One region of the Streptomyces sp. NPDC050423 genome, then DNA from elsewhere that is predicted to be linked to it. Evidence: predicted binding sites of a transcription regulator. Region 1 holds the regulator's gene; each other region holds the start of a gene.
What was found. The regulator HrcA, encoded in region 1, represses chaperone genes, less so after heat shock. The targets are predictions, from matches to a motif close to TTNGCACTCNGNNNNNCNGAGTGCNAA.

Region 2: the regulator HrcA is predicted to act here: its motif matches at 7,126-7,152, upstream of groES (co-chaperone GroES).
Region 3: the regulator HrcA is predicted to act here: its motif matches at 5,104-5,130, upstream of groL (chaperonin GroEL).

Annotation. Positions count from the first base shown of each region.
Region 1 is NZ_JBFAJY010000016.1:127,918-138,130, reverse strand. It holds gene AB0I52_RS14925 (ATP-binding SpoIIE family protein phosphatase) at 1-843, shown strand, start outside; gene hemW (radical SAM family heme chaperone HemW) at 915-2,156, shown strand; gene AB0I52_RS14915 (hypothetical protein) at 2,188-5,052, opposite strand; gene AB0I52_RS14910 (DUF3097 domain-containing protein) at 5,170-5,988, opposite strand; gene AB0I52_RS14905 (MBL fold metallo-hydrolase) at 6,049-6,768, opposite strand; gene hrcA (heat-inducible transcriptional repressor HrcA) at 6,954-7,970, shown strand; gene dnaJ (molecular chaperone DnaJ) at 7,971-9,110, shown strand; gene AB0I52_RS14890 (nitronate monooxygenase) at 9,236-10,213, shown strand, end outside.
Region 2 is NZ_JBFAJY010000007.1:22,971-33,183, forward strand. It holds gene AB0I52_RS07655 (hypothetical protein) at 1-278, shown strand, start outside; gene tsaD (tRNA (adenosine(37)-N6)-threonylcarbamoyltransferase complex transferase subunit TsaD) at 1-3, shown strand, start outside; gene AB0I52_RS07660 (hypothetical protein) at 223-552, opposite strand; gene AB0I52_RS07665 (YciI family protein) at 813-1,169, shown strand; gene AB0I52_RS07670 (RNA polymerase sigma factor) at 1,307-2,575, shown strand; gene AB0I52_RS07675 (VOC family protein) at 2,640-3,110, shown strand; gene AB0I52_RS07680 (hypothetical protein) at 3,173-3,838, shown strand; gene AB0I52_RS07685 (hypothetical protein) at 3,892-4,257, shown strand; gene AB0I52_RS07690 (methyltransferase domain-containing protein) at 4,313-5,578, opposite strand; gene AB0I52_RS07695 (polysaccharide deacetylase family protein) at 5,694-6,749, shown strand; gene AB0I52_RS07700 (hypothetical protein) at 6,746-7,105, shown strand; gene groES (co-chaperone GroES) at 7,255-7,563, shown strand; gene groL (chaperonin GroEL) at 7,666-9,288, shown strand; gene AB0I52_RS07715 (hydroxyacid dehydrogenase) at 9,842-10,213, opposite strand, start outside.
Region 3 is NZ_JBFAJY010000038.1:46,393-56,605, forward strand. It holds gene AB0I52_RS25425 (trehalose-6-phosphate synthase) at 1-1,365, opposite strand, end outside; gene AB0I52_RS25430 (glucosyl-3-phosphoglycerate synthase) at 1,423-2,373, opposite strand; SAM riboswitch class I at 2,527-2,653, shown strand; gene thrC (threonine synthase) at 2,671-3,963, shown strand; gene AB0I52_RS25440 (MoaD/ThiS family protein) at 4,056-4,334, shown strand; gene AB0I52_RS25445 (cold-shock protein) at 4,768-4,974, shown strand; gene groL (chaperonin GroEL) at 5,292-6,914, shown strand; gene AB0I52_RS25455 (TSUP family transporter) at 7,120-7,686, opposite strand; gene AB0I52_RS25460 (glycosyl hydrolase family 28-related protein) at 8,068-10,146, shown strand.

The sequences.
Region 1 (10,213 bases):
GACTTCGTGCGCCGGGTCGGCCTCGCCGTGGGCGCGGCCCGCGCCTACACCCGCCAGGCCACCATCAGCCGCATCCTCCAGCGCGGTCTGCTGCCCAGCAAGGTCGCGGACATACCGGGCGTCGCCAGTTCACTGGTGTACGAACCCAGCGACGACGGAGTGGTCGGGGGTGACTTCTACGACATCTTCCCGTGCCCGAACGACCGCTGGTGCTTCGTCCTCGGCGACGTCCAGGGCAGCGGCCCCGAGGCCGCCGTCGTCACCGGCCTCGCCCGCCCCTGGCTGCGGCTGCTGGCCCGGGAGGGCTTCCAGGTCGGCGAGGTCCTGGTCCGGCTCAACCGGTTGCTCCTCGACGACGCGATGGAGGCCGCCGAGGCGGCCGCGCTGATGGTCGCCGCCGCGGGCGGCCAGCAGTCGGCGGAGAGCGGACCACGGTTCCTCTCCCTGCTGTACGGGGAGCTCGTGCCGCTGCCCGACGGCGGCGCCCGCTGCACCCTGGCCAGTGCGGGCCACCCGCTGCCGCTGCTGCTGCGCCCCGACGGCACGGTGCGGATCGCCGCCGAACCGCAGCTGCTGCTCGGTGTCGTCGACGACGCCACGTACGAGAGCCAGAGCTTCGACCTGGCCCCCGGCGACAGCCTGCTGTGCGTCACCGACGGGGTGACCGAGCGACGCTCGGGCCCGGTGATGTTCGACGACGACGACGGCCTGGCGCAGGCGCTGGCCGACTGCACCGGGCTGAGCGCCGAGGGGATCGCGGACCGGATCAACCAGGCGGTGCACGCCTTCGCCGAGCGCCCGCCGGACGACGACCTGGCGCTGCTGGTCCTCCAGGCCCTGTAGAGCCCCGTAGTGCCGGCGGGGCGTGCGGCCGGAATCCGGGGTGGCGTCCGGTTGCCGGGCGGCGCGCGACAATGGACGGTATGCCTTCCGTACTGCCCGATGGTGAGCCCGTGCCCGACGACGGGGCGCTGCCCCGCCATGCCCTGGAAGGTGCCGCAGGCCGGCCGCTCGGCTTCTACCTGCACGTGCCGTACTGCGCGACCCGCTGCGGATACTGCGACTTCAACACCTACACCGCGACCGAGCTGCGCGGCTCCGGGGGTGCGCTGGCCTCCCGGGACAACTACGCCTCCCATCTGATCGGCGAGGTCCGCCAGGCCCGCAAGGTCCTCGGGGACGACCCCCGGCCGGTCCGTACGGTCTTCGTCGGCGGCGGCACGCCGACCCTGCTGGCCGCCGCCGACCTCGTCGCCATGCTGGCCGCGATCCGGGAGGAGTTCGGGCTCGCGGACGATGCCGAGATCACCACCGAGGCCAACCCGGAGTCGGTCGGCCCGGCGTACCTGGCCGAGCTGCGCGAGGGCGGCTTCAACCGGATCTCCTTCGGGATGCAGAGCGCCCGGCAGCACGTACTGAAGATCCTCGACCGCACGCACACCCCCGGGCGGCCCGAGGCCTGTGTCGCCGAGGCGCGGGCGGCCGGCTTCGACCACGTCAACCTCGACCTGATCTACGGCACCCCGGGCGAGTCCGACGACGACTGGCGGGCCTCGCTGGACGCGGCGATCGGTGCCGGACCCGACCATGTGTCCGCGTACGCCCTGATCGTCGAGGAGGGCACCCAGCTGGCCCGCCGGATCAAGCGCGGCGAGATCCCGATGACGGACGACGACGCGCACGCCGACCGCTATCTGATCGCGGACGAAGCGATGGCCGCGGCGGGCTTCTCCTGGTACGAGGTGTCGAACTGGTCCCGTACGCCCGAGGGCCGCTGCCTGCACAACGAGCTGTACTGGCGCGGCGCCGACTGGTGGGGCGCCGGACCCGGAGCGCACAGCCACGTCGGCGGCGTGCGCTGGTGGAACGTGAAGCACCCGGGGGCGTACGCGCAGGCGCTGGCCGAGGGGCGCTCGCCCGGGGCGGGACGCGAGATCCTCTCCGCGGAGGACCGCCGCGTCGAGCGCATCCTGCTGGAGCTGCGGCTCTCCGACGGCTGCCCGCTGTCCCTGCTCGCGCCGGCCGGGCTCACGGCGGCACGGCGGGCCGTGGACGACGGTCTGCTGGAGTCCGGCCCGTTCGGCGACGGCAGGGCCGTGCTGACCCTGCGGGGGCGGCTGCTGGCCGACGCCGTGGTGCGCGATCTGGTGGACTGAGGGACGGACCGGGGGACAGGCCGCGGGCGGCTCACCCCACCGGGCAGCCGGCGGGGGTGACCTTGTGCGCCCCGGCCGGCCGGCCGCAGATGATCCTGCTGTGGATCCGGCCGTCCGGATACGTGATCTCGACGACGTCGAGACCGTGGCCGGACTGGGCCTCGTAGGGGATGAAGCCGCGGAACGTGATCGTGCCGGTGGGCATCGTCTGCAGGTTCACCGCGTACAGGTTCGCCCACGTCTCGGCGGCGCTGTTCACCTTGTCGCCGTGGCCGGCGGCGTCGTACAGGGCGTTCGTCGCGCTGTACGAGATGACCGACTGCCCGCTGGCGAACAGGCCGTCCTGGTAGGGCTTGGAGGCCGGCAGCCGCGGCAGCTTGCCGCCCGCGGGCAGCAGCCCCTCCAGTGTCCGGTGCGACTCCGTGTAGAAGCCGTCGGCCCGGCCGCGGCTCATCGGGGCGAGCGCCGTGTGGTAGAGCGTGACGTCCTCCGCGAGATCCGTGCTCTCGGCGAACCGCGCCTTGGTCAGGTCGTCGCCGGTGAAGACCGTGATCGGCTTTCCCGCGCAGCCCTGGGCGAGCCGGCCCATCAGATTGTTGACGTCCTCGACCCGGCCGGCGAAGTACAGGGCGTCCGGTGCCGGGTCCGCCTCGCAGATCTTCTGGACCGGCTTGTCGAGATCGGCGCTGTTGCGGCGGCCGAGGCTGTACTCCAACGGGTCGGACAGCTTGAACCCGGCCTTCTTCAGCATGGCGCCGCCCACCTTGCGCTGCTCCACCGTGTAGCGGTCCTTGTCGTTGTTGCCCAGCCTGCGGGAGAGCACGAGGGCCCGCGGATGCGGGGACTTCCCGGCCACCTGCCCCGCCACCACGGCCAGCGCGTCCGCCTGCTCCTCGTCGGTCGCCGCGATGCCGAAGTAGTTCGAGTAGTCCTTCGCCAGATAGCCGCCGGAGTTGGTCGTGTCCACGACCGGGAGACCGGCCTCCTGGAGCAGCTCCGTGGCCCGGGGACTGTCGGTGGTGTCGCGCCCGAGCCCGACCACACCGACGACCCTGCGGTCCTTCCGGGCCACCTCGATGATCTTCTTCACCGCCGGTATCTGCTGGAGCATGTCCTGCCCGCCGTTGGCGGTCAGCACCTTGAGCTTGACGGAGTAGCGCAGCTTGTTGGTGCGGTGCTGGTACAGATACACACCCGTCAGCTCCTCCAGGGCCTTACGGGTGCCCTCCGGGGACGTGGCGGTGAAAGGCCCCGCGTAGATGACGGTGACGTAGTCGTCCCCGGGCACGATGGCGGCGTTCTCCTCCGCCACCGCCCGCTCGATCCGGTCGAAGGTGACGCCCTTGCCGGAGCCGTCCAGCGACAGTTCGTTGCCCGACGCGAAACGCACCTGCGTGGTCGTCGACACGCCTATGCACTCCTTCGGCCCGCCGCCCGGACCCGCGAGCTTCACCGAGTCCGTGTTCACGTCGGTGAGCGGACCGTGGCAGTACCGGTCCGCCAGCCGGCTGCTCACCAGGAAGGTCGCCAGCAGGGCGCAGACCAGGACGCACGCCACGGTCGTACGCGACATCACCCACCAGACCCACGTCCTGCGCACCCGCGTCGTGACCAGCTGTGCGTGCGCGTGCTCATGGGTCAGCTGCTCGGTCGAGAGCGGCAGCCGCAGCACCCACGCGAGCGTGGCGGCGGCCGTCGGGGACTGGCCGATGCTGAGGTGGCTGATCCAGTTGTCGTAACGGGCCCGCGCCGCGCCGGTGTGCGTGGGCAGGGGCTCGGCGGGCAGCGGCGGGGTGTGCCGCAGTATCTCGGCGGCCGGCAGCGAGGCCAGGAGCAGCAGCGGATCCACCTCGCTGCGCCGGGAGCGGACGTTGTTGATGGCGTTGATCAGCTGGATGCCGCCGTTGCTCTGGCAGGCGGTGGGAAGGAACACCACCGGCGGCACGGTGCGCTTCCCGCGCCGCCAGTCCAGCGCGTGGGGGCGGTAGTTGTTCCGCAGGTCCTCCAGCAGCGCCTGGACCCGCAGCTCCAGATGGAACTGGCGGGACTGCTCGTCGCCCGCCGCCGCGTCGGCCACCCGCCCGGCGACCACCGCGGCCCGGACCCGGATGACCCGCCACGACCCGCTGGGCGAGAACCGGGACCAGCCGTCGGACGGGTACCCGGTGCCGGCCGCGGCCAGCGAGGAGGTGGTGGCGAACCATCTGCTGGCCCGCCGCAGCCACAGCAGCGGCGGCGCCGACGTCGTCACCAGCCGGACGACCGCGAGGCCCAGCACCGCGCCCACGGCCACCAGCGTGGTGGGCACCCAGCCGATCTCACCGAGCAGCACACCGAGCACCGCGATGACGACGGCCCCGAGGAACGTCTCCGGCCGCACCGACTCCCTGAACGCGCCCAGCCAGTTGCGCGGACCCCGTCGGCTGACCCGCCAGCGCAGCGTGCTCAGCTGCTCCAGGATCCGTTCGTCGCGGTCATCGGGTGAGCCGCCGCGGTCCGGCTCCCGGACCACGGCCGCGGTGGCCTGCTCGATGGCGCCGAGCAGCCGCGAGCGGGGAAAGACGAAGGGCTTGTACTGCGAACTGCTCCGGGTCTCCCACGGCTTCTCGGTCAGCGTGCGGACCATGTCGAGCGCCGCCTCGTACGGCGTCTCGCCACGGCCGTCGAGCAGTTTCAGCGGCACGCGGCGCAGCTGGTTGGCGTGGTGGATCCGGCGCACGATCTGCTCGACCCTGGCGTCCACGGTGGACGGGACGTCCGCGTCGGCGGCCTGGAGCACCACCAGCGGCATCACCGGCCGGTTGTCCCGGTAGCGGTCGATGAGCTGCTGCACGAAGTGGAAGACGGCCGAGGCCGCCTCGTTGTCCGCACTGTCCCGCCATACCTCGCGCGCCATCGCCCCCGTGCCTTCCCTCGCGAAAAGAGCCAGGGACCACTCAATAACCGATGATGCGTGCGGGGCGCAGGTAATGGTGGGGATCAGCCCGGAATTGGCGGGAAGACTCGCCGGACATCAGGTGGGAAGCGTGACGAAATCAATCAATTCCTCTACGCGGCCCAGGAGTTCGGGCTCCAGGTCCCGGTAGGAGTGGACCGAGGACAGAATGCGCTGCCAGGCCGCGCCGGTGTTTTCCGGCCACCCCAGCGAACGGCACACGCCGGTCTTCCAGTCCTGGCCGCGCGGCACCACCGGCCAGCCGCCGATTCCCACGGACGACGGCTTCACCGCCTCCCACACGTCGATGTACGGATGACCGGCCACCAGGACGTTCCCGTCCGAGATTTGTGCCGCGATGCGGGACTCCTTGGAACCCGGCACCAGATGGTCGACCAGCACGCCGAGGCGCGCGTCCGGGCCCGGGGAGAACTCGCGCACGATCGCCGGCAGGTCGTCGATGCCCTCCAGGTACTCGACGACCACGCCCTCGATCCGGAGGTCGTCGCCCCAGACATGCTCGACCAGCTCCGCGTCGTGCCGGCCCTCGACGTAGATCCGCCCGGCCCGCGCCACCCGCGCCCGCGCCCCGGGGACCGCCACCGAGCCGGAGGCCGTACGGGCGGGCCGGACGGGGCCGCCGGCCGACGGCCGTACCAGCGTCACCACCCGGCCCTCCAGCAGGAAGCCGCGCGGCTCCATCGGGAAGACCCGGTGCTTGCCGAACCGGTCCTCCAGGGTCACAGTCGGCCCCGCGGCCGTCTTCTCGCAGCGGATCACCGCACCGCAGAAGCCGGTGACGGCCTCCTCCACGACCAGGTCGGGATCGGCGGGCACCTCGGGGGCGGGGGCGGACTTCTTCCACGGCGGGGTCAGGTCCGGCTGATAGCTGCGCATCGCACGACGATAGGACGGGGCGGCCCCACGACACGCCGGAGGGGGCGCCGCCCACGCCGTTCAGGCCGCGGGGAGCCCGGCCAAAGCGTCGCGCTGCGCCCGGACGAACGCGGCGTCCACCACCGCTCCGTGCCCCGGTACGTACAGCGCGTGCTCGCCGCCCAGTGCCAGTAGCCGGTCCAGCGCGGCCGGCCAGCGGGAGACGACCGCGTCCGGCCCTGCCTGCGGCTCACCGGACTCCTCGACCAGGTCGCCGCAGAGGACGACCGCGGGCGAGCCGGGCACCAGCACCGCCAGATCGTGGCCGGTGTGCCCCGGGCCCACGTCGGCCAGCAGCACCTGACGGCCGCCGCCCAGATCGAGCGTCCACTCCCCGTCCACCTGGTGGTGCGGGGCCACCAGCACGTCCACGGCCTCCGACGCGTCGTGTTCGGACACCCCGTGCGCGACCGCGGAGCGGTGGAGACCGTCCGCCCCGGACCGCAGCAGATCCGTCAGGCCGGCCGCCCCGTACACCCGGGCCCCGGCGAAGGCGGCCGTGCCCAGGACGTGGTCGAAGTGCGGATGGCTCAGTGCGACATGTGTCACCCTCCGGCCGAGCAGCCGCTCGGCCCCGGTCCGCAGTTCGACGCCCTCCCGGAGCGTCGAACCCGTGTCGTAGAGAAGCGCCCCGTCCGCTCCGACCACCAGTGCGACCGTCGCGTCCCAGCCGGGCAGCCGCCGCCGGCCCACTCCGTCACCCAACCGCTCCCAGCCGAACTCTTCCCAAGAGACGTCCATGCGACGACGCTATCGGCAACGACCTGCGGGGTCTCGGGGTAGCGTGGCCGGTCGCCCTTGCTAGGGGCCCACCCCGTCGCCGTACACTGACCGGGGGATTGCTGGCACTCGAACGGACAGAGTGCCAGGAGAAGTCCCGGGAACGACCCGAGATCGACCGAGGCAGACAGCTGGAGGTGTGCGCGATGCTCAGCGAACGCAGACTCGAAGTGCTGCGCGCCATCGTCCAGGACTATGTCGGCACCGAGGAGCCCGTCGGCTCCAAGGCGCTCACGGAGCGGCACAAGCTGGGGGTCTCCCCGGCCACCGTCCGCAACGACATGGCGGTGCTGGAGGACGAGGGCTTCATCGCCCAGCCCCACACCAGCGCGGGACGCATCCCTACGGACAAGGGCTACCGGCTCTTCGTCGACCGGCTCGCGGGCGTCAAGCCCCTGTCGTCGCCGGAACGCCGGGCCATTCAGAATTTCCTCGACGGCGCGGTCGACCTCGACGATGTCGTGGGACGTACCGTACGGCTGCTCGCGCAGCTGACCCGGCAGGTCGCCGTCGTGCAGTACCCCTCGCTGACCCGCTCGACGGTGCGGCACGTGGAACTGCTCCTGCTGGCCCCCGCCCGGCTGATGCTCGTGCTGATCACGGACACCGGCCGGGTCGAACAGCGGCTGGTCGACTGCCAGACGCCGTTCGGTGAGACCTCTCTCGCCGATCTGCGGGCCCGGCTCAACAGCCGGGTGGTGGGACGCCGTTTCGCGGACGTCCCGCAACTGGTGCAGGACCTGCCGGAATCCTTCGAGAGCGAGGACCGGGCGACCGTGTCCACCGTGCTCTCGATCCTGCTCGAAACCCTCGTCGAGGAGACGGAGGAGCGGCTGATGATCGGCGGCACCTCCAACCTCACCCGCTTCGGGCACGACTTCCCTGTGATGATCCGGCCGGTGCTGGAGGCATTGGAGGAGCAGGTCGTGCTGCTGAAGCTGCTCGGCGAGGCCAAGGACTCGGGCATGACCGTACGAATCGGGCACGAGAACGCCCATGAGGGCCTCAACTCCACGTCCGTCGTCGCGGTCGGCTACGGTTCGGGCGACGAAGCAGTCGCCAAACTCGGCGTGGTCGGACCGACCCGCATGGACTACCCCGGAACGATGGGAGCGGTACGCGCAGTGGCACGTTACGTCGGACAGATCCTGGCGGAGTCGTAGGTGGCCACGGACTACTACGCCGTACTCGGCGTGCGCCGCGACGCTTCTCAGGACGAGATCAAGAAGGCCTTCCGGCGGCTCGCACGCGAGCTGCACCCGGATGTGAACCCCGACCCGAAGACCCAGGAGCGGTTCAAGGAGATCAACGCCGCTTACGAGGTGCTGTCGGACGCCCAGAAGAAGCAGGTCTACGACCTCGGCGGCGACCCGCTGTCCGCCTCCGGCGGCGGAGGCGGTGCGGGCGGCTTCGGACAGGGCGGCTTCGGCAACTTCTCCGACATCATGGACGCGTTCTTCGGCACGGCGTCGCAGCGCGGACCCCGTTCGCGCACCCGGCGCGGCCAGGACGCCATGATCCGGCTGGAGATCGACCTCTCCGAGGCGGCCTTCGGCACGACCAAGGACATCCAGGTCGACACCGCCGTCGTCTGTACGACGTGCAGCGGAGAGGGCGCCGCACCCGGCACCTCGGCCCAGACATGTGACATGTGCCGCGGCCGCGGCGAGGTCTCCCAGGTCACCCGGTCCTTCCTCGGCCAGGTCATGACCTCGCGGCCCTGCCCGCAGTGCCAGGGCTTCGGCACGGTCGTGCCGACCCCCTGCCCGGAGTGCGCCGGCGACGGCCGCATCCGCTCGCGGCGCACCCTCACCGTGAAGATCCCCGCGGGTGTCGACAACGGCACCCGCATCCAGCTCGCGGGCGAGGGCGAGGTCGGCCCCGGCGGCGGCCCGGCCGGCGATCTCTACGTCGAGATCCACGAGCTGCCGCACGCGGTGTTCCAGCGGCGCGGCGACGATCTGCACTGCACGGTCACCCTCCCCATGACGGCGGCGGCCATCGGCACCAAGGTGCCGCTGGAGACGCTCGACGGCCTGGAGGAGGTCGACATCAGGCCGGGCACCCAGTCCGGCCAGTCCGTCCCGCTGCACGGGCGCGGCATCACCCACCTGCGGGGTGGCGGCCGCGGCGACCTGATCGTGCACGTCGAGGTCATGACCCCGACGAAGATGGACCCCGAACAGGAACGCCTCCTGCGGGAGCTGGCGAAACTGCGCGGCGAGGAGCGGCCCACCGGTCAGTTCCAGCCCGGTCAGCAGGGCCTGTTCTCGCGTCTGAAGGACGCGTTCAACGGGCGCTAGAGGGCGCCTCGTCGCACGCTTCGGCACCGTACGGGCCCGGGTTTCCGGGCCCGTACGGCATTGCGGACATAACGCGGCCACGGGGTGCGCATCACGGGACAGGAAGGACATGACACCATGCCGTCATGCCATCCGCGTTGACCGATCTCTGCCGGTATCCGATCGTGCAGGCCCCGATGGCGGGCGGAGTCTCCTGCCCGCAGCTCGTGGCCGCCGTGGCCGAGGCCGGCGGGCTCGGGTTCCTGGCCGCCGGGTACAAGACCGCGGACGGCATGTACAACGACATCAAGCAGGTCCGCGGACTGACCGGCCAGCCCTTCGGCGTCAACCTCTTCATGCCGCAGCCCAATCTCGCCGACCCGAGCGCCGTCGAGGTGTACCGGCACCAGCTCGCGGGCGAGGCCACCTGGTACGAGACCCCGCTCGGCGAGACCGACTCCGGCGGCGACGACGGCTACGAGGCCAAGCTCGCCATCCTGCTGGAGGACCCGGTCCCGGTCGTCTCCTTCACCTTCGGCTGCCCGGCCCGCGACACCCTCGACGCGTTCGCCGGGGTGGGCACGTACACCGTCGTGACGGTCACCACGCCCGAGGAGGCCCAGGCCGCGCAGTGGGCGGGCGCCGACGCGGTCTGCGCCCAGGGCGTCGAGGCGGGCGGCCACCAGTCCACCCACCGCGACGACCCGCAGGCCGACGGCATCGGGACCGGGCTGCTGAGCCTGGTGGCCCAGGTGCGCGAGACCGTGCAGATCCCGGTCATCGCCGCCGGCGGGCTCATGCGCGGCTCCCAGATCGCCGCGGTGCTCGCGGCGGGGGCCGATGCCGCGCAGCTCGGCACCGCCTTCCTGATCTGCCCCGAGTCCGGCGCCCACCTGCTGCACAAGCAGGCCCTGACCAACCCGCTGTTCGTCCGCACCACCCTGACCCGGGCCTTCTCCGGGCGCCCGGCCCGTGGCCTGGTCAACCGCTTCGTACGCGAGCACGGACCGTACGCCCCCGCCGCCTACCCGCAGGTCCACCAGCTGACCGCCCCGCTGCGCAAGGCGGCGGCCAGGGCCGGGGACGCACAGGGCATGGCGCTCTGGGCGGGCCAGGGACACCGG
Region 2 (10,213 bases), on a different contig from region 1:
TGAGCGGTACGACGGTCGCCCTGATGTGGGAGGCCCGCGCCACCGACGGCCGGGGCGCGGAGCTGCTGGCGTGGGCGCGGGCCCGTGCGGGCGAGCTGGCCCGGCCGCCGCTGCGCAGCGAGCTGCTGCGCGCCCCGCAGGACCGGGTCCTGGTCATCACCTGGTGGGAGGGCGCGTACGGCGACGAGCTGCCGGAGCTGCCCGAGCCGGACGCGGGGCTCGTCACCCGGCCGGTGCACCGCTGGCGCTTCGAGTCCCTCGGGTCAGCAGACCGGTGACGATCGCGTCGAGCTCGTCCACCACGTCGTAGTAGGCGGCGTACGCCCGCCAGTCGTCCTTGATCGCGGTGAGGCGGGGCAGCTCCGCCGCGTCCGCGTCGGTGACCACGTCGGGGAAGTACCGCTTGGACGGCGGGTGTTCGGCCCGGCGGTCGGCCGCCCGGCGGAAGACCAGGTCGCCGTAGACGTAGCTCCGGATCGTCCGGTAGGCGCGTACCGCCTGCCCGGGGGTCAGGCCGCAGGCGAGCGCGCAGTCGATGATCTCCTCGACCATCCACAGCGCGTTCCGGTCGGTCAGCTGGGCCGCCGCCGGACTGCTCGCGGCGGGGGCGCCGGCGGCGCTGGTCCCGCTCCCGCGCGACCGGGAGCCGGGACGGCGACCCCTCCCGGAACCGGCTCGGCGGGCGTTCCGGTGGCCGACCCGGAAGATTCTCAGAAGAATTCCGGGGGAGCTGTCGATCCGGCCCTGTCCCGTTCGACGCAGGGGTGAGAGGCGGGGAAAGGGTCCCCGCCCTCCCGACCCGAGGAGTCACCATGCCGCGCTTCATGTCACTCATCCGCATCGACGAGCGGGCCGCCGCCGATTTCGAGCCCGATCCCGACCTGGAGAAGCGGATGGGCGCCCTGTTCGAGGAGATCAGCAACGCCGGGGTGATGCTGGAGACGGCCGGTCTCGCCCCGACCTCCCAGGCCACCCGCGTCCACTGGTCCGGGGGCAGGCTCAGCTACACCGACGGCCCCTTCACGGAGACCAAGGAGGTCGTCGGCGGCTACGCGATCCTCCAGTGCAAGGACAAGGAGGAGGCACTGGAGTGGACCAGGCGGTTCCTCCAGGTCCACCCGGAGTCCTGGAGCGTCACCTCCGAGGTCCGCGCCATCGACGAAGGCTGAGCGACCGCCGCCACCAGGGAGTGTTTCAGAAGTAGCGTCGGCCGCCCGGACCACGCGAGACAGACGGGACTTCAAAAACGCGACCTGGTCCCGGCCGCGCTTGCGGGGGTCCGGAGCGGCTGCTCTGATGGGTGGCCGTGACGGCAGCGAGCGCGGTTGAGACGGTTTTCAGGATCGAGTCCGCGCGGATCATCGCCGGTGTCGCCCGGATCGTCCGGGACGTGGGCATCGCCGAGGAGCTCGCGCAGGACGCCCTGGTCGCCGCGCTGGAACAGTGGCCGGAGTCGGGCGTCCCGGACAATCCGGGAGCCTGGCTCATGGCCACAGCCAAGCACCGCGCCATCGACCTCGTGCGCCGCCGCGAGACGTACGCCCGCAAGCTGGCCGAGATGGGCCGCGACCTCGACGGGGCGGGCCGGGGCCCGGAGCCCGGCCCGGCCGATCCCGACGGCATCGACGACGACCTGCTGCGGCTGATCTTCACCTCCTGCCATCCGGTGCTCTCCACCGAGGCCCGGATCGCCCTCACCCTGCGGCTGCTGGGCGGCCTCACCACCGAGGAGATCGCCCGCGCGTTCCTCACCTCCGAGCCGACCGTCGCCCAGCGGATCGTCCGGGCCAAGCGGACGCTCGGCCGGGCCGGCGTCCCGTTCGAGGTGCCGTACGGACCCGAGCGCGCCGCCCGGCTCCGATCGGTGCTCGAAGTCATCTACCTCGTCTTCAACGAGGGCTACGCCGCGACCGCCGGGGACGACTGGCTGCGCCCGGCGCTCTGCGAGGACGCCCTGCGGCTGGTCCGGGTGCTGACCGGCCTGATGCCGCAGGAGCCCGAGGTGCACGGACTGGCCGCGCTGCTGGAGCTCCAGGCCTCGCGCACCGCCGCCAGGACCGGACCGGACGGCGCACCGGTGCTGCTCGCCGACCAGAACCGGGCCCGCTGGGACCGGCTGCTGATCCGCCGCGGCTACGCCGCGCTGCTCCGGGCGAGTGAAACAGCGGGCGCGGCGGGGCAGGCCCTCGGCCCGTACGCGCTCCAGGCCGCGATCGTCGCCTGCCACGCACGGGCGGCGCGGTACGAGGACACCGACTGGGCCGCCATCGCGGCGCTCTACGACCGCCTCAGCGCCCTGACCCCGTCCCCCGTCGTCGAGCTCAACCGCGCCGTCGCCGTCTCCATGGCCGAGGGCCCGGCGGCCGGTCTGGTCCTGGTCGACGCGCTGGCCGCGGACCCCGCCCTCAAGGCGTACCACTTGCTGCCGAGCGTCCGCGGGGATCTGCTGGCCAGGATGGGGCGTACGGACGAGGCACGCGCCGAGTTCGTACGGGCGGCCGAGCTGACCCGCAACGAGCGGGAACGGGCGATGCTGCTCGACCGGGCGACGCTCCTCGGCCGGGCCGGCCGATGAGTTCCGGGCCCGCGACCGGTCCACCCTGCACGACCGTCCGCACCACCGCGTGAGGAGAACGACCATGCAGAAGATCACCACGTTCCTGTGGTTCGACCACAACCAGGCCGAGGCGGCCGCCGCGCACTACATCTCGGTCGTCGGCGGCGACTCCGGCGTCGTGGACGTGACCCGCTGGACCGCGGCCGCACCGGGCGAGGCGGGCGCCGTGATGACCGTACGGTTCCGGCTGGCGGGCACCGAGTACATCGCCTTCAACGGCGGCCCCGAGTTCCCCTTCAGCGAGGCGGTCTCCCTCTCCGTCGACTGCGAGTCGCAGGAGGAGGCGGACGCGCTCTGGGACAAGCTCACCGCGGACGGCGGACAGGAGAGTCAGTGCGGCTGGCTCAAGGACAAGTTCGGCGTCTCCTGGCAGATCGTCCCGCCCGGCCTCGGTGAGGCCCTGACCGACCCGGACCCGGACAAGGCGGCCCGCGCGATGAAGGCGATGCTCGGCATGAAGCGGCTCGACGTCGAGGCGCTGCGCAACGTCTGAGCACCGGCCCCGGCGAACGGCGGCGGAAGGCCGTGCGCCCGGCACTCGGTAGGGTCGCGCGCATGTCCCGCCGTTCAGCGCTGCCCCCGCCACCGCCGCCCGTGGAGATACGCACCTGGCCCGACCGGGGAGCGCTGCTCGCCGACCGGGCCCTGATCCTCGGCGAGCTGGTGACGATGCACCTGGGGCCGGCGCGGCTCGGGATGCTGTGGCTCCGGGGTGGGCTCGGCGCGCTCGGCTGGTCGCTGGCCGGCACGGCGCTCATCACCTTCGAGGAGTCGTACGACGTCTTCAGCGCCGTCTTCGGCGTGGTCTTCCTCGCCCTGGGCGTGTGCTGCCTGGTGCCGGCCGTCATCCTCGTCGTCGTCGGGCTGCGCCGCGACCGGCAGGTGCGCCGACTGCTCGCGCTGTGGGGCGAACTGGACCGTGACGCGGCGGGTGACCGTGCGCTCCGGCTGCCCGGCACGAGTCTGGTCTGGCTGCTGGGTTCCTTCCTCCTGTGCGCTTTCGGGCTGTACGCCTGCGTCGCCGTTCCGGCCGGCGCGGTCAGGGGCGACGACACCTACGGCCTGATGGCCCTCGTCATGGGTCTCGGGTTCGTCGGCTGGCTCATCGGGATCATCGGGGTCACCAAGGCGGTCCTGCACCGGCGTTGGGTGATCCGGGTGCTGATCGGGGCGCCCGCGCCCGCGCCGCTGATCTCCTCCGGCGGCGGGGCGCACCGCTGACTCCGGCTCTATCCTTGGCGCGTACACGAAGGACTTCAGGGGGAGGACGGCTCATGCAGTGGTACTGGTGGTTGCTCATCATCTTCTGGACGGGCGGATTCGGCTGGCTCGTCGACAACGGCCGCACCGCGCTGCGTAACCGGCACACCCGCAAGCTGGAGCTGCTGGAGGCCGACCGGCAGGAACGGCTGGCCGTCGAGGCGGCGCACAAGCCGCCGGAGCCGGTCTGCGGCTGCACGCACCACCTCGCCAAGCACGACAAGCAGGGCAAGTGCCACGAGCTGGTCGAGGTGCCGACCGCCTGGGACGAGCAGAAGAAGCCGGTCCGCTTCGAGTCGGGGCAGTGCAACTGCCAGCAGTACGTCGGCCCGCAGCCGCTCTCCCAGGTGTACGCCGACGACCTGACCGACCTCGCGTAGACCCCGGGCCCGGCCGGCTCCCGTCTTCAGCCCCGGTCCTCCTGAGTTCCGGTCTTCAGCCCCGGCCGGCCTCCGGGCCGGTCACGGGGTGGCCGATCAGCATCGTCGGAGCGTCCGCGACCCGGGTCAGGAAGACGGTGGCCCGGTTCGGGCCCTGGAGCTTCATCTTCCGTCGCAGCTCCTCCGGTTCGACCGGTGAGCCGCGCTTCTTGACCGTCAGGACGCCGACCTTCCGCTCGCGCAGCAGCGCCTTCAGCCGCTTCATGTTGAACGGGAGCCGATCGGTGATCTCGTACCCGGCCGTGTACGGCGATTCGTACAGCTCGTCGCTGGTGACGTACGCGATCATCCCGTCGATCAGCCGGCCGCCGCACCGGTTCACGATGTCGGCGACCAGATGGGCCCGGATCACCGCGCCGTCCGGCTCGTACAGATAGCGGCCGACCGGTCCGACCGGCGGGGCGGGCAGCACGGCCGGGGCCGACAGGGTGGCTCCGGACGGGAGCAGCGTGGCGCGGTACGCGCCGGCCTCGAAGCCCTCGCCGAACCAGAGCACCGCCTCCTTCACGTCGCCGCCGTCCGAGATCCACTCGGCCTCCGCCTGCGGGCCGATCGCCTCGTGCGGGACTCCCGGGGCGATCTTCAGCGCCGCCCTGGGGGCCTTCAGTGCGGCGGCGGTCGCCCAGGAGAGGGGCGGGGAGTAGGCCTCCGGGTCGAAGATCCGGCCGCGGCCGCCCCGGCGGGCCGGGTCGACGAACACCGCGTCGTACGGCGAGGTGTCGATCTCCGTGACATCGGCGCACCGCACCTCGATCAGCGTGTCCAGGCCGAGCGCGGCGGCATTGGCCCTGGCCACCTCGGCGGTCAGCGGGTCGCGGTCCACGGCGAGGACGGAGATCCCGGCGCGGGCCAGCGCGATGGCGTCCCCGCCGATGCCGCAGCACAGGTCGGCGACGCTGCGCACCCCGGTGCCCGCGAACCGTCCGGCGCGGTGGGCCGCCACCGAGGTGCGGGTCGCCTGCTCCACCCCGTTCGGCGTGAAGAACATCCGGTGCGCGTCCTCGGCGCCGAACTTCGCCACCGCCCGCTGCCGCAGCCGGGCCTGCCCCAGCGCCGCCGAGACGAGGCCGGCCGGGTGGGTGCGGCGCAGCCGGGTGGCGGTGGCGAGTTCCGTCGCGGGGTCGTACGACCGCAGCCCGTCCAGCAGCCCGGCGCCCTCCGGGGTGCGCAGCGCCAGGAAGCCGGCGAGGGGGTTCGGGGTGCCGGAAGGGTCGGGGGCGTCGGGCGGGCCGGTCGGGGCGAGAGCGTTCACCTGCCCCATTGTGAGCCAGCCGGGGGACCGTGCGGGCCCGGCGGCGGTGTCGGCCCGGGAGCCCGATCACGGACTGGCAGTATGCGGCGCCATGCAGCTTGTACGACAAAAGGAAGAATCAACCATGAAGCGGCGCAGACCGGGGCAGGAGGAACAGGTGCGGGCGGAGCCGGCGCAGATGCGGACGGAGCCGGTGCGGGACGGGTCGGTGCGGAGCGGGTCGGTGCGGAGCGGGCCGGGGCGTGGCCGGGGATACCTGCGGCGCCGGCCCGGTTACGCGGTCCTGGCCGCGCTCCTGGTCGCCGCGGTCGGCTCCGGCTGCGCGGCCGGGACCGACAGCAGCACCGCGACCGGGGCCGGGCCGGGAGCCAAGGCCCTCGCCGGGCAGCCGGGCGGCCCGGCCGGGAACGCGGGGGCGGCGGGCACGCGTGCCGCGCAGGCCGAGAAGGCGCGCCTCGCCCAGGCCGCCCGTGCGGTCGCCGCCAAGAAGTGGGGCCTGGCGAGCACGCCGCTGGCCGCGCCCGTCCCGCCCGCCGTGAAGCCGCACATCACCACCCGCAAGGGCTTCGAGGTCGAGGGCGGTGACGACTCGCTGCCGCCGGTCTTCACCACGGTCCCGACCGACAAAAAGATCGTCTTCCTGACGATGGACGACGGGGGCGACAAGGACCCCGAGCTGCTGCGGATGATGTCGGACCTGAACATCCCGTACAGCGCGTTCCTCAGCGACTACCTGGTGAGCGACGACTACGGGTACTTCAAGGACGCGCAGTCCCGTGGCGTCACCCTCAACAACCACACGCTCAACCACCGCTATCTGCCGGGCCTCTCCTACGGCGAGCAGAAGCAGGAGATCTGCGACCAGCAGGACATCATCGAGAAGCAGTACGGCGAGCGCCCCCGGCTCTTCCGGCCGCCGTACGGCAACTACAACGGCGACACCCTCCGGATCGCCAAGTCCTGCGGCATCACCGCCGTACCCCTGTGGTCGGAGGAGGCCTTCCCCGACCACATGGAGTGGCGGGAGGAGGACCAGGACCTGCACCCCGGAGACATCATCCTCACGCACTTCCGCGGCAAGAAGGACTGGAAGGGCTCCATGCCCGACCTGGTCCGGGCCGTCATGAAGGTCATCACGGACAAGGGATACGCCGTGGCCCGGCTGGAGGACTACGTATGAGAGGGGCGCACCGGCTGCTGGCCGGACTGCTGGCCGCCGGTGCGCTCCTGACCGCCACCACCGGCTGCGCGCAGTCGGTGGACCCGATCGAACGGCTGGGCCGCAAGGCCGCGCAGCGGGTGAACCGGCCGCGGAGTCCGGCGGAGGTGCGGCCGGCGGCGGTGCGCGGTGACCACGGGGCACCTGGCTCGATGGTCGTCGTCGCCTGCGGCCGGCCGCAGGAGTCCGGAACGGCCGGGAGGGGCCGGACGTTCTCCCTGTGGCAGGGCCGGTTCGAGCCGGGTCCGGGCCGTGACGTCGTACGACATGGGCGCCACGAGGGGCGTGAATTGGCACTCCGCTTGACCGAGTGCTAATCGCGGTCATAGTCTCAGTGCTGGCACTCCCCACTGGAGAGTGCCAGCAGTACTGTGCGACCGGCAGGTCCGGCACCCGCGACGACGGGCCCACCTGGTCGCCGACCAAAGACTGTTAACCCCGTGAGATCTCCGAAGGGGGAGACCGGATCGTGTCGACCAGCACCAAGGTTGCGATCAAGCCGCTCGAGGACCGCATTGTGGTCCAGCCGCTCGACGCCGAGCAGACCACGGCCTCCGGCCTGGTCATTCCCGACACCGCCAAGGAGAAGCCCCAGGAGGGCGTCGTCCTGGCCGTGGGACCGGGCCGCTTCGAGAACGGCGAGCGCCTTCCGCTCGACGTCAAGACCGGCGATGTCGTGCTGTACAGCAAGTACGGCGGCACCGAGGTGAAGTACAACGGCGAGGAGTACCTCGTTCTCTCGGCTCGCGACGTGCTCGCGATCATCGAGAAGTAATTCACCCACGTTTGCTTCTGTTCTGCGCCCCTGGCCCCCTGCGAAATAACTAGCCGGGCGGCGAGGGGCGCAGTTCTTGTTTTGAGAGGACAGTTCAGCTCCATGGCGAAGATCCTGAAGTTCGACGAGGACGCCCGTCGCGCCCTCGAGCGCGGCGTCAACAAGCTTGCCGACACGGTGAAGGTGACGATCGGTCCCAAGGGCCGCAACGTCGTCATCGACAAGAAGTTCGGTGCGCCCACCATCACCAACGACGGTGTCACCATCGCGCGCGAGGTCGAGCTGGATGACCCGTACGAGAACCTCGGTGCCCAGCTGGTGAAGGAGGTGGCGACCAAGACCAACGACGTGGCGGGTGACGGTACGACCACCGCCACCGTGCTCGCTCAGGCGCTCGTCCGCGAGGGCCTGCGCAACGTGGCGGCGGGTGCCTCCCCGGCCGCCCTGAAGAAGGGCATCGACGCCGCGGTCAAGGCCGTGTCCGAGGAGCTCCTCGCGACCGCCCGCCCGATCGACGACAAGTCCGACATCGCCGCCGTGGCCGCGCTCTCCGCACAGGACAGCCAGGTCGGCGACCTCATCGCGGACGCGATGGACAAGGTCGGCAAGGACGGTGTCATCACCGTCGAGGAGTCCAACACCTTCGGTCTGGACCTTGAGTTCACCGAGGGCATGGCCTTCGACAAGGGCTACCTGTCCCCGTACATGGTGACCGACCAGGAGCGTATGGAGGCCGTCCTCGACGACCCGTACATCCTGATCCACCAGGGCAAGATTGGCTCGATCCAGGAGCTGCTGCCGCTCCTGGAGAAGGTCATCCAGGCCGGTGCGTCCAAGCCGCTGCTGATCATCGCCGAGGACGTCGAGGGCGAGGCCCTGTCGACCCTGGTCGTCAACAAGATCCGTGGCACCTTCAACGCCGTCGCGGTGAAGGCCCCGGGCTTCGGTGACCGCCGCAAGGCCATGCTCGGTGACATCGCCACCCTCACCGGTGCGACCGTCATCGCCGAGGAGGTCGGCCTCAAGCTGGACGGCGCCGGTCTCGACGTGCTGGGCACCGCCCGCCGCGTCACCGTCTCCAAGGACGACACGACCATCGTCGACGGCGGCGGCAAGTCCGACGAGGTCAAGGGCCGCGTCAACCAGATCAAGGCCGAGATCGAGTCCACGGACTCCGACTGGGACCGCGAGAAGCTCCAGGAGCGCCTGGCGAAGCTGGCCGGCGGTGTCTGCGTGATCCGCGTCGGTGCGGCCACCGAGGTGGAGCTCAAGGAGAAGAAGCACCGTTTGGAGGACGCCATCTCCGCGACCCGCGCCGCGGTCGAGGAGGGCATCGTCTCCGGTGGTGGCTCCGCTCTGGTCCACGCCGTCAAGGTCCTCGAGGGCAACCTCGGCAAGACCGGCGACGAGGCCACCGGTGTCGCGGTCGTGCGCCGCGCCGCCGTCGAGCCGCTCCGCTGGATCGCGGAGAACGCGGGCCTCGAGGGCTACGTCATCACCTCGAAGGTCTCCGAGCTCGACAAGGGCCAGGGCTTCAACGCCGCGACCGGCGAGTACGGCGACCTGGTGAAGGCCGGCGTCATCGACCCGGTCAAGGTCACCCGCTCCGCGCTGGAGAACGCCGCGTCCATCGCGTCGCTGCTCCTCACGACCGAGACCCTGGTCGTCGAGAAGCCGGCCGAGGAAGAGGCCGATGCCGGCCACGGCCACGGTCACTCGCACTAGCGGGTAGCTCTCCGCGCAAGCGGTGAGGCCCGGTACCCCACAAGGGGTACCGGGCCTTTCGCGCGTCCGGCCCCTGCGCGTTCAGCTTCGCCGTGCGTATCCGGGCACATCCGGCCTGGCACGTCAGCTTCGCCGCGCGTATCCGGGCACATCCAGCCCCGCGCGTTCAGCTTCGCCGTGCGTATCCGGGCACATCCGGCCTGGCCCGTCAGCTTCGCCGCGCGTATCCGGGCACATCCAGCCCTGCGCGTTCAGCTTTGCCGTGCGTATCCGGGCACATCCGGCCTGGCCCGTCAGCTTCGCCGCGCGTATCCGGGCACATCCAACCCTGCGCGTTCAGCTTCGCCCTGCGTATCCGGGCACATCCAGCCTGGCCCGTCAGCTTCGCCCTCCGTATCCGGGCACATCCAGCCCCGCCGGCGTTTGAGGCGCGGGGGTCCGGGGCGGAGCACCCGGGGCTCTGCCCCGCACCCCGCTCCTCAATCGCCGGAGGGGCTTGAGGAGGCCGGCGAGCCCGAAAGAGCCGGCGAGGCTGAAGGCGCCGGGGCTTGAGCTACGCCGAGCGGGACTGCGCGTCGCCGTGGACCGGGTCCGCGAACGGGCGGCCGGTCGCGAACCGTTCCAGCTCGTCCAGCGCCTGGTCCGCCATCCGGTGCAGCTCATTGCCGAGCGAGCCCGCGACATGAGGAGTCAGCAGCACGTTCGGCAGGTCGTAGAACGGCGAGGACGCACGGGGCGGATCGGGGTGCGTCACATCCAGCACCGCGTGCAGCCGGCCGCTCGTCAGCTCGGGAAGCAGCGCGTCCTCGTCGACCAGCGAGCCCCGCGCGGTGTTGATGAGCGTCGCGCCCGCCGGCATCGCGGCCAGCTGGGCGGCGCCGATGAGGTGGCGCGTCTCGGGGAGCTGCGGGGCGTGCACCGAGAC
Region 3 (10,213 bases), on a different contig from region 1:
CAGGAACCACTGCTGCGGCGGCAGCGCGGTGGCCGCCGCGGCCAGCCGCTCCGTGCGCGCCGCGCGCTCGCCGTCCTCCATCGTCAGCGCCTCGTGCAGCGCGTCGGCGGTGGCCGACACGTCGTACGGGTTCACCGTGATCGCGTCGTCGCCCAGCTCCTCGTACGCCCCCGCCTCCCGCGACAGCACCAGCGCGCAGCCGTGGTCGGAGACGACGGGGACCTCCTTGGCGACCAGGTTCATCCCGTCCCGGATGGGGTTGACGAGCGCCACGTCGGCCAGCCGGTACGCCGCGAGGGAGCGCGCGAAGTCGTCCTTGACGTGGAGCACGACCGGGGTCCAGTCCGCCGTGCCGTGCGCCGCGTTGATGTCGTCGGCGACCCGCTGAACCTCGGCCGTGTACTCCCGGTACACCGCGAGGTCCTGCCGCGAGGGGTAGGCGAACGCGATGTGGACGACCCGGCCGCGCCATTCGGGCCGCTCGTCGAGCAGGGCGCGGTAGGCGAGCATCCCGCGGACGATGTTCTTGGACAGCTCCGTACGGTCCACCCGCACGATCGTCTTCCGGCCGGGGCCCACCTGTTCGCGCAGCGCCGCCATCCGCTCGTCCACGTCGGCCTCGTGCGCGCGGCGGCGCAGGAAGTCCGCGTCGGCGCCGAGCCCGTGCACGCCGATGCGGGTACGGCCGGTGCCGCCCAGGATCTCCGTGCAGCAGCCGATGAAGGCGTCCGCCCAGCGGCGGGTCAGGAAGGCCGCCCGGTCGGCGCCGAGGATGCCGCGCAGTACCTGTTCGGCGATGTCGTCGGGCAGCATCCGGAAGTAGTCGACGGGCGCCCACGGGGTGTGGGAGAAGTGGCCGATCCGCAGGTCGGGGCGGAGTTCGCGGAGCATTCCGGGCACCAGCACCAGGTGGTAGTCCTGCACCAGGACCGCCGCGCCCTCGCCCGCCTCCTCGGCGAGCGCCTCCGCGAAGGCCCGGTTGTAGGCCTCGAAGGACGCCCACTGCCGGCGGAACTCCGCGTCGAAGACGGGTTCCAGGGGGGTCTGGTAGAGCAGGTGGTGGACGAACCAGAGCACCGAGTTCGCGATCCCGTTGTACGCGTCGGCGTGCACGTCCGCGTCGATGTCGAGCATCCGTACGCCCGGCTCGCCGACCCCGCGGCGCACCGCCTCGCGGTCGCCGTCACCGAGTGCGGCGCAGACCCACATCTTGTCGTCCACCGCGCTCAGCCCGGAGACGAGTCCGCCCCCGCCCCGTTTCGCGTCGAGTGAGCCGTCCTCGCGGAGCGCGTACGAGACCGGACCTCGGTTGGACGCGACGAGTACCTGGGCGGCGGCGGGCTGAGGGACGTGCTCGGAGACCATGCTGCGGAACCTAGCCCGATCCCGAACCGTCCAAACGTGCGTGCGGCGGTGCTCCGGTCACGCCGCGCGGCGCGAGACGTACTCCTCGATCTCGCGCATCGGCGGCCGCTCCTCGGTGTCCACCGGGTACGTGTGCGGGACGAAACCGTGCTCGCCGCGCTCGAACTGGGTCAGCGCTGGGCGGACCAGATGCCCCCGGGAGAGCCGTAGCTGAGCGGTCCGGTAGATGGCCGCCGCCATCCGGCCGAGCGCCTGGCCGTCCTGGTGGCGGTGCTTCCTGACGCCGACGTCGACCTGGCCGAGCGCGTCCAGGCCGACCGTGTGCAGGGCGTCGACGAGCAGCCCCAGCTCCACTCCGTAACCGACCGGGAACGGCAGCTGTTCGAGCAGGGAGCGGCGTACGGCGTACTCGCCGCCCAGCGGCTGGACGAAGCCGGCCAGCCGCGGCCAGTGCAGATTGAGCAGCGGCCGTGCCACCAACTCGGTGACCCGCCCGCCCTGGCCTGCGGTGTCCCCGAGGGGACGGTCGTACATCGCCTTGACGAACTGCACCGAGGGGTCGGTCAGCAGCGGGCCGACGATGCCGGAGACGAAGTCGGCCGAGAAGTCCTTCAGGTCCGCGTCGATGAAGCAGACGATGTCACCGCTGGTCACCAGGAGTGACCGCCAGAGCACCTCGCCCTTGCCGGGGACGGCCGGGACCCGGGGCAGGATCGCGTCCCGGTGGATCACCCGGGCGCCCGCCCGGCGGGCGACCTCGGCGGTGGCGTCCGTGGAGCCGGAGTCGATCACCACGAGTTCGTCGACCAGCCGGACCTTCTCCATGAGCTCGCGCCGGATCACCCGGACGATGTCCCCGACCGTCGCCGCCTCGTTGAGCGCGGGCAGGACGACACTCACGCTCCCGCGGCGCGGGTCGCCGTCCCTGGCGGCCAGGAGCTGCTCCAGCGGGCGGTCGGCGGAGGACCAGGAACGCCTGGTCAGCCAGCCTTCGACCTCTTCCAGCACGGTCGATACTCCCTGTATGTGATCCATCTCGCGGTTCGGACGACTATCTCAACAGTCCGGTGCTTCGGTTACAGTCTTGAACAACGCAGATGGCCGTGGCATGCCGGGGTCCATCCGCTGATAAACGCCTGGATCCATGGTCCAGTGCCACAGCGCTCATCCAGAGGGACAGAGGGAACGGCCCGTTGAAGTCCCGGCAACCATCCAACCGACCGCGAGGTCAGGTGGGGAAGGTGCCAATTCCGTCTTGTGGCGAAATGCGTCACGAGGAAGATGAGGAGAAAGGGCCTCGCCATCATGGCTGTTCAGACTGTTGCAGCAAACACCGAATCCTCCGTTGACCTTGGTCCCGCCGCGGCACTTTCCTGCCGCGAGTGCGGAGAGCGATTCGAGCTCGGTCCCCTTTTCGCCTGTGCGACCTGTTTCGGGCCGCTCGAAGTGGCGTACGACCTGCCGAGCGGCTCCCCGGACGAGCTGAAGAAGCGCATCGAGGCCGGCCCCGACAACATCTGGCGTTACGCGCCGCTGCTGCCGGTCCCCGCCGATGTCGCGGACAAGCCCAACCTCAACCCCGGCTTCACCAAGCTGGTCAAGGCCGACAACCTCGCCCGCGAGCTGGGCGTCACCGGCGGCCTGTACGTCAAGGACGACTCCGGCAACCCGACGCACTCCTTCAAGGACCGAGTCGTCGCGATCGCCGTCGAGGCCGCGCGCGCCTTCGGTTTCACCACGCTCTCCTGCTCCTCCACCGGCAACCTCGCCGGTGCGGTGGGCGCCGCCGCCGCCCGCGCCGGCCTGCGGTCCTGTGTGTTCATCCCGCACGACCTGGAGCAGGGCAAGGTCGTCATGGCCGCGGTGTACGGCGGTGAGCTGGTCGGCATCGAGGGCAACTACGACGACGTCAACCGCTTCTGCTCGGAGCTCATCGGCGACCCGCTCGGCGAGGGCTGGGGCTTCGTCAACGTCAACCTCCGGCCGTACTACGGCGAGGGCTCCAAGACGCTCGCGTACGAGATCTGCGAGCAGCTCGGCTGGCGGCTGCCCGACCAGATCGTCATCCCGATCGCGTCCGGCTCGCAGCTCACGAAGATCGACAAGGGTCTCCAGGAGCTGATCAGGCTCGGTCTGGTCGAGGACAAGCCGTACCGGATCTTCGGCGCCCAGGCCGAGGGCTGTTCCCCGGTCTCCACCGCCTTCAAGGCGGGTCACGACGTCGTGCGGCCGCAGAAGCCGAACACGATCGCCAAGTCCCTGGCGATCGGCAACCCGGCCGACGGCCCGTACGTCCTGGACATCGCCCGCCGTACCGGCGGCGCCGTCGAGGACGTCAACGACGAGCAGGTCGTCGACGCGATCAAGCTGCTGGCGCGCACCGAGGGCATCTTCGCCGAGACCGCGGGCGGGGTGACGGTCGGCGTGACGAAGAAGCTGATCGAGGCCGGTCTGCTCGACCCGTCGCTCACCACCGTCGTCCTGAACACCGGTGACGGCCTCAAGACGCTGGACGCGGTGGCCGCCACCTCGCAGGCGACGGCGACGATCCGCCCGAGTCTGGACGCCTTCCGCGCCGCCGGCCTCGGCACCGGCTGAGGGACTGCCGGTGCCGGCTGACAGGCCGTCGGCACCAGCTGAGGGGCTGCCGCAGCCTCCGACCATCCGTGACTCCAGGAAGGGCACCCACCATGAGCGTCAAGGTCCGTATCCCCACCATCCTCCGCACCTACACGGGCGGCCAGGCCGAGGTCCCGGCCGAGGGCGCGACCCTCTCCCAGGTCATCGAGTCCCTGGAGAAGAACCACCCGGGCATCGCCGCCCGTGTCCTGGACGACCAGGGCAAGCTCCGCCGCTTCGTGAACGTGTACGTCAACGACGACGACGTGCGCTTCGAGGGCGGCCTGGAAGCGGTCACCCCGGACGGCGCGGGCGTCTCGATCATCCCGGCCGTCGCCGGCGGCTGCTGACCCCCGGGACCCGAGCGGTCCCGTTCCACCGCGTCACCGGAATCGCCCCCTCCGCGACAGAAGCGGAGGGGGCAATTCTGTATGGTTGAGCGCGGTAGAGTGTGGGAAGTCCCCTCTGCTGCCCGTGCCCCCCGCATATGTGAATGCGCCCGGCCACGACAAGATGCAGCCAAAGTAACTGAACTTCTTGCGCCATAAGTGGCCTTTGCCTGGCCCGACTTGCCCTGGAATCTCATGAGTTACTCATATTCGGGCGATCGGTGCTGCCCAGAATTCTCGTCCGATTGACCTGTTGCAGAGGGCAGTTGGGCAGATACATTCGGCCGCGGTCGACGCGTTCCGGCGCACGCACCCTCTCCTGTCGGAGGGTGAGTTCTGACCCGGGCCCGCGAAGTGCGGTCCTGTGCAAGGGCCAGTAATAGGGGAGTTAGGCATGGCTCAGGGCACCGTCAAGTGGTTCAACGCGGAGAAGGGGTACGGCTTCATCGCGGTCGACGGTGGTGCGGATGTTTTCGTCCACTACAGCGCGATCCAGATGGACGGATACCGCACCCTCGAAGAGGGTCAGCGAGTTGAATTCGAAATCTCGCAGGGCCAGAAGGGGCCGCAGGCGGACATGGTCAAGCTCGCTGTCGGCTGAGCTCGGCACGGTCGGCCAACGACACTACTCACGCACGGAGGGCCTGTACCCCAAGGGGTGCAGGCCCTCCGTGCGTCCGGCAGCCCCTTCGCGCGCGCTGCCCGGTTGTCCACACTCCGGAGGGGGACGCTTGCACTCTCGGGGGTCGAGTGCTAATCATTGGGCTTAGCACTCTCCGGGTGAGAGTGACAGAAACTTGGACCGGGCCGGTGAGGCCCGCAGGTCTGTCGGGGCAAGGAACCGGCAGGCGGCAGGCCGTCCGTCGCGGGCGCCACTCGGTCCGGAGAATCCACCCCTGTCCGGGAGGACCACTTCATATGGCCAAGATCATCGCGTTCGACGAGGAGGCCCGGCGCGGTCTTGAGCGCGGCATGAACCAGCTCGCCGACGCCGTCAAGGTCACCCTCGGCCCCAAGGGCCGCAACGTCGTCCTTGAGAAGAAGTGGGGCGCCCCCACGATCACCAACGATGGTGTTTCCATCGCCAAGGAGATCGAGCTGGAGGACCCGTACGAGAAGATCGGTGCGGAGCTGGTCAAGGAGGTCGCCAAGAAGACGGACGACGTCGCCGGCGACGGTACGACCACCGCCACCGTTCTCGCTCAGGCGCTCGTCCGCGAGGGCCTTCGCAACGTGGCCGCGGGTGCGAACCCGATGGCTCTCAAGCGGGGCATCGAGAAGGCCGTCGAGGCCGTCTCCGCCGCCCTCCTGGAGCAGGCCAAGGACGTGGAGACCAAGGAGCAGATCGCTTCGACCGCCTCCATCTCCGCCGCCGACACCCAGATCGGCGAGCTCATCGCCGAGGCCATGGACAAGGTCGGCAAGGAAGGCGTCATCACCGTCGAGGAGTCCCAGACCTTCGGGCTGGAGCTTGAGCTCACCGAGGGTATGCGCTTCGACAAGGGCTACATCTCGGCGTACTTCGCCACGGACATGGAGCGCATGGAGTCGTCCCTGGACGACCCGTACATCCTGATCGTGAACTCGAAGATCAGCAACGTGAAGGACCTCCTTCCGCTGCTGGAGAAGGTCATGCAGTCCGGCAAGCCGCTGCTGATCATCGCCGAGGACGTCGAGGGCGAGGCCCTGTCGACCCTGGTCGTCAACAAGATCCGTGGCACCTTCAAGTCCGTCGCCGTCAAGGCTCCGGGCTTCGGTGACCGCCGCAAGGCCATGCTCGGCGACATCGCCATCCTCACCGGTGGCACCGTCATCTCCGAGGAGGTCGGCCTCAAGCTGGAGAACGCCGGTCTCGACCTGCTCGGCCGTGCCCGCAAGGTCGTCATCACCAAGGACGAGACGACGATCGTCGACGGCTCCGGTGACAGCGACCAGGTTCAGGGTCGCGTCAACCAGATCCGTGCCGAGATCGAGAACTCCGACTCGGACTACGACCGCGAGAAGCTCCAGGAGCGCCTCGCGAAGCTGGCCGGCGGCGTGGCCGTCATCAAGGCCGGTGCCGCGACCGAGGTCGAGCTCAAGGAGCGCAAGCACCGCATCGAGGACGCGGTGCGCAACGCCAAGGCCGCCGTCGAGGAGGGCATCGTCGCCGGTGGTGGCGTGGCTCTGCTCCAGGCCTCGGCCGTCTTCGAGAAGCTGGAGCTCTCGGGTGACGAGGCGACCGGCGCCAACGCCGTCAAGCTGGCGCTGGAGGCCCCGCTCAAGCAGATCGCCGTCAACGGTGGTCTTGAGGGTGGAGTCGTCGTCGAGAAGGTGCGCAACCTGCCGATCGGTCACGGCCTCAACGCCGCGACCGGCGAGTACGTCGACATGATCGCCGAGGGCATCATCGACCCGGCGAAGGTCACGCGCTCCGCTCTGCAGAACGCCGCGTCCATCGCCGCGCTCTTCCTCACCACCGAGGCCGTCATCGCCGACAAGCCGGAGAAGGCCTCCGCGGCCGCTCCGGGCGGCATGCCGGGCGGTGACATGGACTTCTGATCCTGACGGATCGGTAGCTCCTGCACAGCTGTACGAACGCCGGCCCCCGGGGATCACTCCCCGGGGGCCGGCGTCGTTCGTACGCGTTCGTACGCGTCCGCACTCGTCCGCACTCGCTCGTCGTCGTTCGTACGCGCCCCGGCCACGGCGTGAACACCATCTCCGGGAAGCGGTCCGAGAGGCCGTCCAGCCCGCGTATCCCGCCTCAGGAGTGGAACGCGAGATAGGGGGCCGGCGCCAGGAGCATGCCGACGAGGGCGTACTTGAGGCGGCGGTCCGGGACCGACCGGGCGATGCGCCAGCCCACGATCACCCCCACCAGTTCCGGCACGCCGACCACGGCGGCCAGGGTCCAGTCGACGGAGCCGTGCTGCACGTAGCCGATGGTGCCCACGCTCGCGATCACCACGGACTGCGCCTGCGCGGCGGCCGGCGCGGACAGCACCGGGAGACCGCAGACGACCAGGAGGGGCACGCTCAGCATCGGTCCGCCCAGGCCGAAGAGCCCCGCCGCGACGGCGACCGTCACGATCCGGGTGCCGATGCCGCGCCTGCGGGTGATCAGCCCCTCGTCGCGCAGCAGCCCGAGGGCCTCCCTGACGGTGTTGCGGGTGGTGCCGAGGACGTGGCCGAGGGCGCGTTCGTCGGGCAGCATGCCGTCCTCGTAGAGACCGGAGGTGATCCGCTGGCGCAGCGTGTCCGCGATCCGTCGCGCCCGTTCGGCGCGGGGCAGCGGCTGCCGCTCCCGGCCCGGGGACTGGTCGTCACGCATGAGGTGTTGCGTCACTTCCTCGCGGGCCTCACGCTATCCCGCCGTCGCGCCCCAGGACGTTACGCCGAAGTTACGCCACCTAATCTGACCTGCGGAAACTCCTGAGCTGCGGGTTTGTCCCGTGCTCGGGGCGCTCCGCCAGGGACGCCGAGCGGCACCATGTGAGATCCCGCAATGTGCTGCCCTCTCCGCGCAAAAATGCTACGAGACTGTGCACTTGAACAGCAATCTGGCGGAATCCTGTGACAGAAGTCTTGTGGGCCGGGACGTACGGGTCCTACTGTCGCCTCACCTCCACGGCGGCCGACCCTCCCCGAACGTCCCGCCCGAAGACCCCTGTCGTCCCAGTTGTGCACTCCTCCTCAGAGAAACGGGCCTGCGATGTCACGGAAGATCACCGGTACTGAAGTGAGTTCGCGAAGACCGCGGCGAACGGCCCTGTGCGCGGCTGCGGTTGCCTCGATGACCGCGGCGGCCGTCGGCCTCGGCGTGCTGGCGGGCACGCCCGCGCTGGCCGGTCAGCGCGCCCCCGCCACGTCCCCCGCCGCGCCCTCTGTCACTACCTCCGCCGTGACCCGGGCCGCCCTCGATCCGGCGCTCGTGGCCGGGCGGGGCGCGGACGTGGCGTTCGTCGAGCAGGAGGCCGAGAACGCCGCGACGAACGGCACGGTCATCGGCCCCGACCGCAGCGCCTACACGCTCCCCGCCGAGGCGTCCGGCCGCAAGGCGGTCAGCCTGGAGCCGGGCGAGCACGTCGAGTTCACGCTGCCGCGCGCCGCCAACGCGATCACCGTGCGCTACAGCATCCCGGACGCCCCGAACGGCGGCGGGATCACCGCACCGCTGGACGTCGCGGTGAACGGCAAGAAGCGCTCCACGATGACGCTCACCTCGCAGTACGCCTGGCTGTACAACCAGTACCCGTTCTCCAACGATCCGGGCGCCGGGCTGCTCCACCCCGACTGGTGGATCACCGAGTGCTCCTGCGTACCCAGTGAGACGACCCCGGCCCCGGTCATCGCCAAGCCGTACCGGCCCAGCCACTTCTACGACGAGCAGCGCCTCCTGCTCGGCCGTACGTACCGCGCGGGCGACACCGTACGGCTCACCGTCCCGGCCGGCAGCCGGGCCGCGTGGACGGCCATCGACCTGCTGGACTCGGAGCTGGTCGGCCTCCCGCGCATCGAGCTGCTCGCGGCCAACGTCCTCGCGTTCGGGGCCGATCCGACCGGCCGGCGCGACTCGGCGGCCGCGATCGACAAGGCCGTCGCCTTCGCGCGGCGCACCCACCTCAAGGTGTACATCCCGCCGGGCACGTACCAGGTCAACCGGCACATCGTCGTCGACGACGTCACCATCGTCGGCGCGGGCAACTGGTACACCAAGATCAAGGGCCGCGAGGTCGCGCTCGACCGCCCGGCCCCCGACGGCTCGGTCCACACCGGCGTCGGCTTCTACGGCAAGGACGCGGCGGACGGCGGCAGCCGCAACGTCCATCTGTCCGGCTTCGCCATCGAGGGCGACGTACGCGAACGCGTCGACACCGACCAGGTCAACGGCGTCGGCGGGGCGCTGAGCGACTCGACCATCGAGGGCCTGCACATCAGCCACACCAAGGTCGGCATGTGGTTCGACGGCCCGATGTCGAACCTGCGGATCACCGGCAACATCATCGTCGACCAGATCGCCGACGCCCTCAACCTCCACACGGGCGTGACCGATTCACGCGTCGCCCACACCTTCGTACGCAACTCCGGCGACGACGGCCTCGCCATGTGGTCCGAGAAGACCGCGAACGCCCGCAACACCTTTGACCACAACACCGTCCAGACCCCGGTCCTCGCCAACGGCATCGCGATCTACGGCGGCACCGACAACACGGTCTCGAACAACCTGGTCGCGGACCCGATCCGGGAGGGCAGTGCGCTGCACATCGGCTCCCGGTTCGGCGCCGAGCCCTTCGCCGGAAAGCTGAACCTCACGGCCAACACCACGGTCCGCTCCGGTACGTACGAACTCAACTGGAACATCGGCCTCGGTGCCCTCTGGATCTTCGCCCTCGACAAGAGCATCGACGCGGACATCCGGGTCACCGGCAACAACTTCCTCGACAGCACCTACAACGCGATCATGCTGGTCTCCGACTGGGGCGTGAAGGACCAGTACGCCATCAAGGGCGTCCACTTCAAGGACATCAAGGTCGACGGCACCGGTACGTCCGTGCTGAGCGCCCGCGCGGCGGGCGGCGCCACGTTCGAGAACGTCGACGCGCGCGACGTGGGCGCGGTCGGCGTCAACAACTGCGGCTCGTTCAACTTCCCCGCGACCGGCTCGGAGTTCGCCCTCACGGACCTCGGCGGCAACGACGGCGGCTGGCTGGCCCCCTGGCTGCTCCCCAACACGATCACCTGCGACGACCGCCCGGAGGTCGTCCCGCCGCCGGCGCCCGGGAGCTGGTGACACCGGACGGCAGGCAGGAACATCCCGGCTGCGGTACGTCCTAGCGTGCCGTGCCGTGCCGTGCCGT